3 regions of the Agarivorans aestuarii genome follow, and region 3 is predicted to be linked to each of the others. Evidence: predicted binding sites of a transcription regulator. Region 3 holds the regulator's gene; each other region holds the start of a gene.
The links. The regulator FliA, encoded in region 3, starts transcription of late flagellar genes. The targets are predictions, from matches to a motif close to CTAAAGNTNNNNNNNNNNNNGCCGATA.
Positions count from the first base shown of each region.

Region 1: a site for FliA is predicted at 1,336-1,362, ahead of K5609_RS12995 (flagellin N-terminal helical domain-containing protein). Genes of this name have one in related genera too.
Region 2: a site for FliA is predicted at 1,591-1,617, ahead of K5609_RS10615 (flagellar protein MotY). Genes of this name have one in related genera too.

Region 1 is NZ_AP023033.1:2,796,863-2,800,145, reverse strand. It holds gene K5609_RS13000 (flagellin N-terminal helical domain-containing protein) at 129-953, shown strand; gene K5609_RS12995 (flagellin N-terminal helical domain-containing protein) at 1,510-2,331, shown strand; gene K5609_RS12990 (flagellar protein FlaG) at 2,411-2,833, shown strand; gene fliD (flagellar filament capping protein FliD) at 2,856-3,283, shown strand, end outside.
Region 2 is NZ_AP023033.1:2,277,909-2,281,191, forward strand. It holds gene K5609_RS10605 (Na+/H+ antiporter family protein) at 1-862, opposite strand, end outside; gene rnt (ribonuclease T) at 866-1,525, opposite strand; gene K5609_RS10615 (flagellar protein MotY) at 1,646-2,515, shown strand; partial or broken gene K5609_RS21910 (2OG-Fe(II) oxygenase) at 2,559-3,283, opposite strand, start outside.
Region 3 is NZ_AP023033.1:2,912,891-2,916,173, forward strand. It holds gene K5609_RS13545 (protein phosphatase CheZ) at 1-559, opposite strand, end outside; gene cheY (chemotaxis response regulator CheY) at 573-956, opposite strand; gene K5609_RS13555 (RNA polymerase sigma factor FliA) at 1,084-1,803, opposite strand; gene K5609_RS13560 (MinD/ParA family protein) at 1,796-2,689, opposite strand; gene flhF (flagellar biosynthesis GTPase FlhF) at 2,679-3,283, opposite strand, start outside.

The DNA.
Region 1 (3,283 bases), 120 kb from region 3:
AAAATAAAATTTAAATAATTGCTAAAGAATATTGAAGTGCTGCCGTTATATAGGTTAAGTCAGAAACATAAAATAACTGACAACTAATAAAACCTATAAATGGTTAAGATATAGATAGGAGAAATATCATGGCTTTATACGTAAATACTAATGTGTCATCTATTAACGCCCAGCGTCAACTTACACAGTCTGGCTGGTCATTAGATACTTCATTCCAACGTTTATCATCTGGTTTGCGTATTAATAGTGCAAAGGACGATGCCGCTGGTCTTCAAATTTCAAACCGTATGACTTCGCAAATTCAAGGTCTGGATCGTGCTGTAATGAATGCTCAAGATGGTATTTCATTAGCGCAAACAGCTGAAGGCGCGATGGATGAAATTACTAACTCTTTACAGCGTATCCGAGTATTAGCCATCCAATCGCAAGATGGTATTAACAACTCAGACGACCGTATCGCATTGCAGCAAGAGGTTTCTCAACTTAAAGCTGAAATGAGCCGAATTGCTACAACCACTCAATTTGGTGGTGTGAATGTACTAGATGGTACTTTCTCGGCGAGCTTCTTAGTTGGTGCAAATGCCGGTCAGAATATCAGCGTAAACATCTCTCGCTCAGGTGGTTGGGGTACATCAGGTCTTGGCTTGGGTGCCTTGTCGGTATCGACTGTAGGTGGTGCAAGCGCAGCTATGACAGCTATTGATTCTGCAATTAAGCAAATTGATGGTAAACGTGCAGAGCTTGGTGCGGTACAAAACCGATTCCAGTCAACCATTCGTAACTTGTCTAACATTTCTGAAAATGTAACCGCGGCACGTTCACGAATTAAAGATACTGACTTTGCCAAAGAGACTGCTGAACTAACGCGTAACCAGATTATTCAGCAAACGTCGACAACCATCTTGGCTCAAGCAAACCAACGTCCTCAGGCTGCACTGTCTCTACTTGGATAATGAAAAAAGAAAGGACGGTGGGGGTTCAATCCACCGTCCTCAGACTGCAGTAGCGCTATTAGTACTCTTAGGAGGCTCAATTCCATACCAATAATAAGTAGCGCTTTAGTTTCGCTCTCAATCTCCTATCGTTTCGAGCGATACGGTCAAGTGATGCATACTCACTTGGCCTTTTTTTCGCAGCGGTTCAGGCTGCGAATGTAATAAAGCAATGTACGTGCCAATAATTATCGGCAATAATTTGGCGTCTAATTATTGCTCAGTCAGCGTAAATATACCGTTTTTTCACTGAGTTCAGAAGTTTTTTCTAGGGCTTAAAGCCAGTGTTTACAAGGCTTGCCGTAAATGCGGCAAAAAAATTCCGCTTTTTTCCTCTTTTTTTCTAAAGCTTTTTCCTCCATTGCCGCTAACTAATATGAAGTTATTAAAACTTTGGTCCATTTCAAAGTTGTCTTGGTTTACGGTTCATAGACCAGGGGTTCAACAACTAACAAATGGTTTTGGTCGTCCTGACACAGTTCAATCAGGATGAACAATTTCTTAGGAGGCTCAAAATATGGCATTAGTTGTCAACACCAATGTGTCGTCATTGAACGCACAACGCCAGCTATCAAGCTCAGGCAATACATTAGACACTGCATATCAACGTTTAAGTTCTGGTTTCAGAATTAACAGCGCAAAAGATGATGCTGCAGGTCTACAAATCTCAAACCGTATGACATCTCAGATCCAGGGTCTAGACCGTGCTGTGATGAATGCTCAAGATGGTATCTCAGTGGCACAAACTGCTGAAGGTGCGATGGACGAGCTAACTAACATGATGCAACGTATGCGTGTGTTAGCGGTTCAATCTCAAGATGGTATTAATAACTCAAGTGACCGTGCTGCACTACAAGCTGAAGTTTCTCAACTTAAGCTTGAAATGAGCCGTGTTGCTACCACTACCCAGTTCGGTGGTGTTAACCTTCTTGATGGTGGCTACTCAGCGGCATTCCTAGTGGGTGCTAATGCTGGTCAAAACATCAGTGTGAACATCTCTCGCTCAGGCGGCTGGGGAGCATCTGGCTTAGGTCTAGCTTCATTATCAGTATCTACTGTTGGCGGAGCAAGTGCGGCAATGGCATCTTTAGATTCAGCTATTAAGTTGGTTGACTCTGAGCGTGCGGAATTGGGTGCGGTTCAAAACCGATTCCAATCTACCATTCGTAACTTGTCTAACATTTCAGAGAACATCTCTGGTGCTCGTTCACGAATTAAAGATACTGACTTTGCTAAAGAAACTGCCGATTTAACTAAAGCGCAGATTCTACAACAAACTAGTACTTCGATTCTTGCTCAAGCAAACCAACGCCCACAGGCTGCGTTAGCTCTAGTTTAATCGTTAATAATAGTGAAGAAATACGCAGCCACACTTATACTGTATAGGTGTGGCTTGCTTTGTTTAAGGAGTCTGGAATATGGATAGTAATGTTAGTTCAATATCCACCTCAACAATCGCATCGAATCTTCCCAATAAGCAGGAGCAAAACTTAAGTGCTGCTGACAAGATGGAAGTGGCACAGATATCGCTTCAAAAAGAGCAAGAAAAGGCAAAAGCTCAGCAACAAGCCGAAAAAGAGAAACGTCAAAATGAAGACCAATCTCAGGTTGAAGATGTTGTTGCGTCGCTTAATCAGCTACTTGAAGTTCAAGATAGAGATGTGAAGTTTGTTGTAGACGAAAGAGATGGCCAGTTTTTCACTTCAGTGCTCAATCGAAGCACCGATGAGCTAATTCGTGAAATTCCTACCGAGGAATATCGTCAGTTAGAAGAACGGCTAAGAAAGTTTCAAGATGCGATTGGTCAAACTACGGGTTTGTTTGTTGATCAGTTGGTCTAACATATAGTGCAGGTAAAGACATATGACTGGAATCACAGCAGCAGGTATTGGTAGTGGTTTAGATTTAGAAGCTCTCATCGAAGTTTCTATCAATGCTGAACGGGCTGGCAAAGACGCTCGTTTTGAGAAAACTAAGACCACTTTGGAAGTGACCCTTTCAGCTGTTGGCAGTATCAAGTCTTCACTTAGTGCATTTCGCGAAATTCTTGAAAAAGCCCAGAATCAGGATACCTTTTTCCCACGCACTGCTACTACTAATGAAAGTGAAGGTAATGAGTCTTTTTCGGTTGACCTAGCAAACAGTGCTACAAATGGTAATTATGCCATTGAGGTTCAAGAACTTGCTCAAGGTTCATCTCTAACATCAATTGATGCCACAGCAAATGGTGGAACCCCTCTATATACCTCTGAAGATGATGTTGTAGCGACTACTGATGGGCAGTTAACTTT
Region 2 (3,283 bases), 630 kb from region 3:
ACAAGTCTTGGCTATTTTGGGGCTTTAAGCCAGACGCGGTGGTGAGCAGAAGGAATCCTGCTAGAGCGCCCATAATGATTGAGTCAGTATAAACGTTTACTGCTAAGGCAACTAATATAATGGCGATGTTTAAAACGGTCTTTATAGGGCTTAGTTGTAATTGGCTTGTGCTTTGCTCTCTAATAGTAGTTGCTGTTTGGTAAGTTCTTGGCTGCCGATAAGAGAAAAGTATTGCTGTAGCTAGTCCTAATACCATTCCCAGCGCTGGGATAGTCATAGCAATGGGTAACTGGCTTTTATCAATAGTTAAACCCGCTGATGAAATGTTGCCATGTAGTAGTTGGTTTAAGAATATGCTGCCAAAGCCATAGGGTAGCCACATATAAGTAGTGACCAAGCCAAAAGTGATACAGCAAGCTATGATTCGGCGGTCAAGATTAAGCTGATTAAATACCGCCAGCAAAGGAGGGATTAAAATTGGGATAAAGGCTATGTGCACTGGCACCAAGTTTTGCGAACTTACCGCCATCAAAATAATAGCGCCAAGCATTAGCCATTTAACTAATGAAAGATGGTTTTCTTTATGAAGTTTAACCGCGCTTACTATTTTGCCGGCGATAATATCCGTTAAGCCACTTCTGGCAATGGCCACTGCAAAAGCACCTAGCAGAGCATAACTTAGGGCAATTTTTGCTCCATCGCCTAAGCCAGCTTCAAAAGCTGCTATGGTTTCAGTTAAGCTGAGATCAGACAAAAGCCCACCAATAATGCCACTTAGCGATAAAGCTAATACAACGTTTACACGCAGTAAACTTAGTATCAGCATTAAGCACACCGACAATACAACTGGATTAACAATCATCGCTTATTGATTCTCATCTTGGTCTGGTGTTGGTAGCGGCCAACCGCCAAGGGTTTTCCACTTGTTAACGATTAGACAAAACAGTTCTGCTGTTTTTTGCGCGTCGTATAGTGCCGAATGAGCTTCTTCATTGCTAAATTCTAAGCCCGCTTCTTTACATGCCTTGGCTAAAACCGTTTGGCCTAAAGCTAGGGCACTTATGCTGGTAGTATCAAAGCTCACAAAAGGGTGGAATGGATTACGCTTTATATTACAACGTTCTACCGCTGCGTTAAAAAATCCCATGTCAAAGGCCGCATTGTGAGCCACCATTACTGCTCGGTTACAACCATGGGCTTTTAATGCCTTACGTATTGGTTTGAACATCTCTTTCAGCGCAAAGTCTTCGCTTACTGCGCCACGCAAAGGGTTATTTGGATCTATCCCGGTAAACTCTAAGGCGGCTTGTTCTAGGTTAGCGCCTTCGAAAGGCTCAACATTAAACTGTATCGTTTCCAGTACATGCAATTCGCCTTGTTGGTTAAAACTTAGCAAAACGGCTGCAATCTCTAATAAGGCATCTGTTTTAGCGTTAAAGCCAGCTGTTTCTATGTCGATAACTACAGGGTAGTAGCCGCGAAATCGACTAGACATTAATTCGGTCGTGAGTTCAGTAATGGTCATAATGTGGGTAAGTAATATTTGAAGCGCGCATTATTACAAAAGCTGCAAAGAATCGCTAATTTGCTTTAAAGATTATCGCTTAGATGCCGATAATTTATGGAGAAGAGAGGATTTCTGCTAATGAAACATTACTTATTGCTGCCTTTGGCATTAAGCGTCATGTCTGCTCATGCAAACGTGCGCAACTATTCAGCATCGTTAGATGACTCAACTTGGGTGGTATCAAACAAAACACCTATTGAATGTAGAATGGATCATTTCATTCCATCTTTTGGTGTTGCGAGTTTCATTAGTCGCTCTTCGAAAAACGTAAATCTAGATTTTTATTTGGATATGTACAAGATTTCAGCGGAGACTCACCAAGTCTCATTACGCAGTGTTCCGCCCCAATGGAAACCCGGCGCAAGCTCTAAGCGTATTAGCGAGTTGTCTTTCTATCAGCAATTCGACGGTTACGTAAATGCTCAACCAGCTTGGCAGATGCTGAGTGAGCTAGAAGACGGTAATGTCCCTACTTTTTACTTTAACGACTGGTACGCTAGCAATAATACAACTGCGGTTGGGATATCCTCGATTAACTTCAAAACTCAATACAACGACTTTTTAAAGTGCGTAGGGCGCTTATTACCTTATTCTTTTGAAGACATCGCTTTTACAGTTTTAACCTACCAATCAAACAGCAATGAGTTAACAGCTCGCTCGAAGAAACGCTTACAGTTAATTGGAGACTACGTTAAGCATGACCCAGAGATAGATGTAGTGTTGGTAGACGCCTATACCGATAGCTACGGCGGAAAGTGGATTAACCAAGAACTCTCAGAAAAGCGCGCTAACATGGTAAGAGACTACTTTAAGTCTGGCGGCTTAGATGAAAGCGTCATTGAAGTATCCGGTCATGGAGAGCGCAAGCATGTTGCTCGTAACGACAATACCATGGGACGAGAGCGAAACCGAAGAGTGGTGATCTCACTAGGTAAAGACTTGTTATAAAGAAAAAAGGTAGAGCAACTAGCTCTACCTTTTTCATTTATCTTTAGAACGGCGCACTTCTGTCACGCACCCCAGAAGGTATACTCCAACGCTCCCTAGCAGAAACTGGATTTTGTTGCTTGCTGGCATACGGCGTTTGCATTTGGTCGCCATATAACCAAAGCACTATGTTAGAACGTTCACCACTTCGTATTGCTTGTGATGCATGCGCAACGTTGCCCCGATGAATCATTGCTGTACCCGGCTCGAAAGAAAGTCTTTTAACACTTCCGGTAATAGGATCATAAAAATCAACTTCTGAGCCAGTAATCTTTTCATCGGACAAGTTCATATTAATATTCATTGTTACCGACGAAGCATCGGTATGAAGCCTCAACGAAGTGTCCATTCCTGCTTGCCACTGAATAGAAAAACCAAATGTTTGGCTGTCATATCCGTATACTTCTGGGAACAACAGGCGTGCGATTGGACGCATATATTTGTCGAGTAGTTTGCGGTAAAACGCCTTAAAGTTGGGGCAGCAAGGTAGCCTTCAGAGCGTTCGTCAAGCATCGCCCCATGTCTATTTAACACGATTCCATAAGGTGGCTTTAAAGGAATGCCTGCTGTAGCTACGCCATCTAGGTAGTGGCGTAATTCAATAAGCTTTCCTGGTTTTAAAAACTGTGCGGTGTATACACCTGGGGCAGCTTCTTGCCACAAATCTTTAACTTGGTTTTCCGTTGATGGGTCATCCCAAGCTGAATTTACTGCGCTTCATCTATTAGA
Region 3 (3,283 bases):
CCACCTCTTGCACCAAGGTGATTACCTTACGAATCATCTGACCGGTTAAATCTTGGAAATCTTGAGCCATCAATATTTCGGTTAACATGCTACGTAGTTTATCGGCATTTGCTGAAGAACTATTAAGGAAAATATCGATTTGGTGACATAGCGCCTTAAATTGGCCGATTTCAATTCTTCGTTCCATCAAACTTTGCCATATAGGCATGATACTGTTGATTTCGTTAGTTAATTGATCGGCAATTGGAAGGCCAGACTCTACTGCGTCCATGGTTTTATTGGCTGCTTGATCGGTCATCTCTATCACATAGTTTAACCGCTCTTTAGCGTCTGGTATTTCTTGATTAGCTAACTCGTTAATTCGAATATCGAGTTTAAATTCATTTAAAGAGTCATGAAGCTGACGAGTGAGCTGCCCAACCTTATCAAATAGCAGATTAGCTTTTGGAGCACAAAGCTCACTAACAAGTTGATTCGCCTCGGCGACATTTCCTTCTTCAAGTAGCGCAACCAAAGATTTGGCGTCGGCTAATGAAATAATCGGAGTATCTGTGCTCACGCATCTTCCTTTCTTATTGTAGTCTTTCGAAAATCTTATCTAGCTTCTCTTTTAGCGTGGCTGCAGTGAAAGGTTTAACAATATATCCATTTACGCCGGCTTGAGCAGCTTCAATGATCTGTTCACGTTTTGCTTCGGCAGTTACCATTAAAACAGGTAGGTGAGACAAACTTTCGTCGGCACGAATATTTTTCAATAGATCAATGCCTTCCATTCCAGGCATGTTCCAATCAGTTACCACAAATTCGAAATCGCCGCCTTTAAGCATAGGTAATGCGGTATTTCCGTCATCGGCTTCATGAGTATTGTTGAAACCAAGATCTCTAAGTAGGTTTTTAATAATCCTTCTCATCGTTGAAAAATCATCAACAACCAGAATTTTCATATTTTTATCCAAGGTACGTCCCCCAACAGGATGTTTTACAAGCCACTAATTAGGCCAAAAATTTATGTAATATAGATATTATGCCTTAATAAACACAATTTTAGTCCATCTTTTACAAGAAATGTAAGGATGAATTTCTCTATTGTGTCCAATCTCGCATTCGAGTTTTAACTCGAGCAAGCGCTTGACTATGAATTTGACTGACTCGGGACTCGCTTACGCTCAATACTTCACCAATTTCTTTTAGGTTAAGTTCTTCATCATAATAGAGGGACAAAACCAGTGCCTCTCTCTCTGGAAGGCCTTTAATGCACTCGGCAAGAGATTGCTGAAAGCGTTGGTTAGCAAAACCTTCAAAGGGTCGGTTTAGCTCTCGGCTTTCTTCACTTGATATAACGTCTTCACTGACACCTAGGTCGTCGATACCTAAAATGCGTCCGCAATTTACATCAGACAACATTGAATGGTATTCGCTCAGGCTTACCCCAAGCTTTGCTGCAACCTCGGCGTCTTTTGCGTCACCGTTTTTTTCTTTCTCAACCTCAGCGATTGCGTCACTGATGGCGCGGCTGTTTTTGTGCACCGAACGCGGCACCCAATCGCCTCGACGAATTTCGTCAAGCATAGAGCCACGAATGCGAATGCCGGCGTAGGTTTCGAAGCTGGCGCCTTTTGAACCATCAAAGTTACGCGCGGCTTCGATTAAGCCAATCATTCCTGATTGGATCAAGTCATCAACAATCACGCTAGCCGGAAGCCTAGCCATTAGGTGATGGGCTATCCGTTTGACCAAGTTTGCATGGCGCTCCACCAAAACATTAGTGTCATTAGCGCTGGCATAAGCGGCAACTTTATTCACTAAGCTGTTCTCTATTTTTACGTTGTCCAAATTCGAGAAGGTTCTCGATGAAAAATTCTAAATGTCCACCTGCTTGTTCAGGAATAGGCCAAGTAGAACCCTTGCTTGCTAACGAGCGAAACGCCAAAGATGCAGGAGACTTTGGATAGGCCTCTACCACTACTCGCTGCTTTCTCACGGCTAAGCGCACGTTATTGTCATAAGGAATACAAGATACTAGTTCGAGTGTAGCATCCAAGAAACGATCGGTTACTCGCGTAAGCTTAGCAAACAGCTCTTGGCCTTCGCGTAAACTTCGCACCATGTTTGCTACCACTTTAAATTTGTATACACCGTGCTGGTTTGAAAGCAGCTTTATTAGCGCATAAGCATCGGTAATAGAGGTTGGCTCATCACACACCACCACTAGAATGTCTTGAGAGGCTTTGGCAAAGCTTAACACCATGTCGGAGATACCCGCTGCGGTGTCAACCAGCAATACATCAATGGGTGTTTTCATGCTGCTAAAAGCACGAATAAGCCCAGCGTGTTCCGCAGGACTGAGCTCCACCATTGATTGAGTACCAGAAGTAGCCGGCGCGATTAAAATCCCATTAGGCCCTTTAACTAATACTTCATCTAAGGTGCACTCGCCGGACAAAACATGAGATAAGTTTTTGGTCACACGTAAACCAAGCAGCACATCTACATTTGCTAGGCCTAAGTCGGCATCTAGCACCATTACGCGCTTACCTTGCGCAGCCATGGCTATGCCCATGTTAAGAGTAACGTTAGTTTTACCTACGCCCCCTTTGCCGCCCGTTACAGCGATGACTTTTACATTGTTTTTTTGTTGCATCATTCTTAAGCCGCTAGCTTGGTCAAATTCATTGTCTTTAGAATACATCTGAAACCTTTTGTTGTTCGGTTTCACTAAACCAGAAATGTTGCTGGCTTTGCTTATCGATAACCGATAATGCTTGTTCAATTAGTTGGGTAGGCGCAGCTACCGCAATATCTTCAGGCACTTGTTGGCCGTGAGTAACGTAACTTATTGGTAAGGCATGGCGCAAGGTTACATTTAACACTTCGCCTAATGCCAAGCTTTCATCTAATTTGGTAAGTATGGTACCAGCTAAAGGAATTCGCTGAAATTGGTTCACAGTTTCTTCAATTACCCGACGCTGCGCATTGGCCGACATTACCAAGTAGTTGCGAATATTCACCCGGCTGTTTTTTACTAACTTATCTAATTGCTCGTGTAAGCGAAGATCACGTTGGCTCATGCCTGCGGTATCAATAAGCACTAATTTTTTGTCTTTAAACTGATAAAGCAACTGTGAAAGCTCTTCTTCATCGTTGGCGACTCGAACTGCACAGCCCATGATTTTGCCATAAGTGGCAAGTTGCTCATGGGCGCCAATACGGTAGGTGTCGGTAGTAATCATCGCCACACTTTCGGCGCCATGGCGCATCGCAAACTGTGCGGCTAACTTAGCAA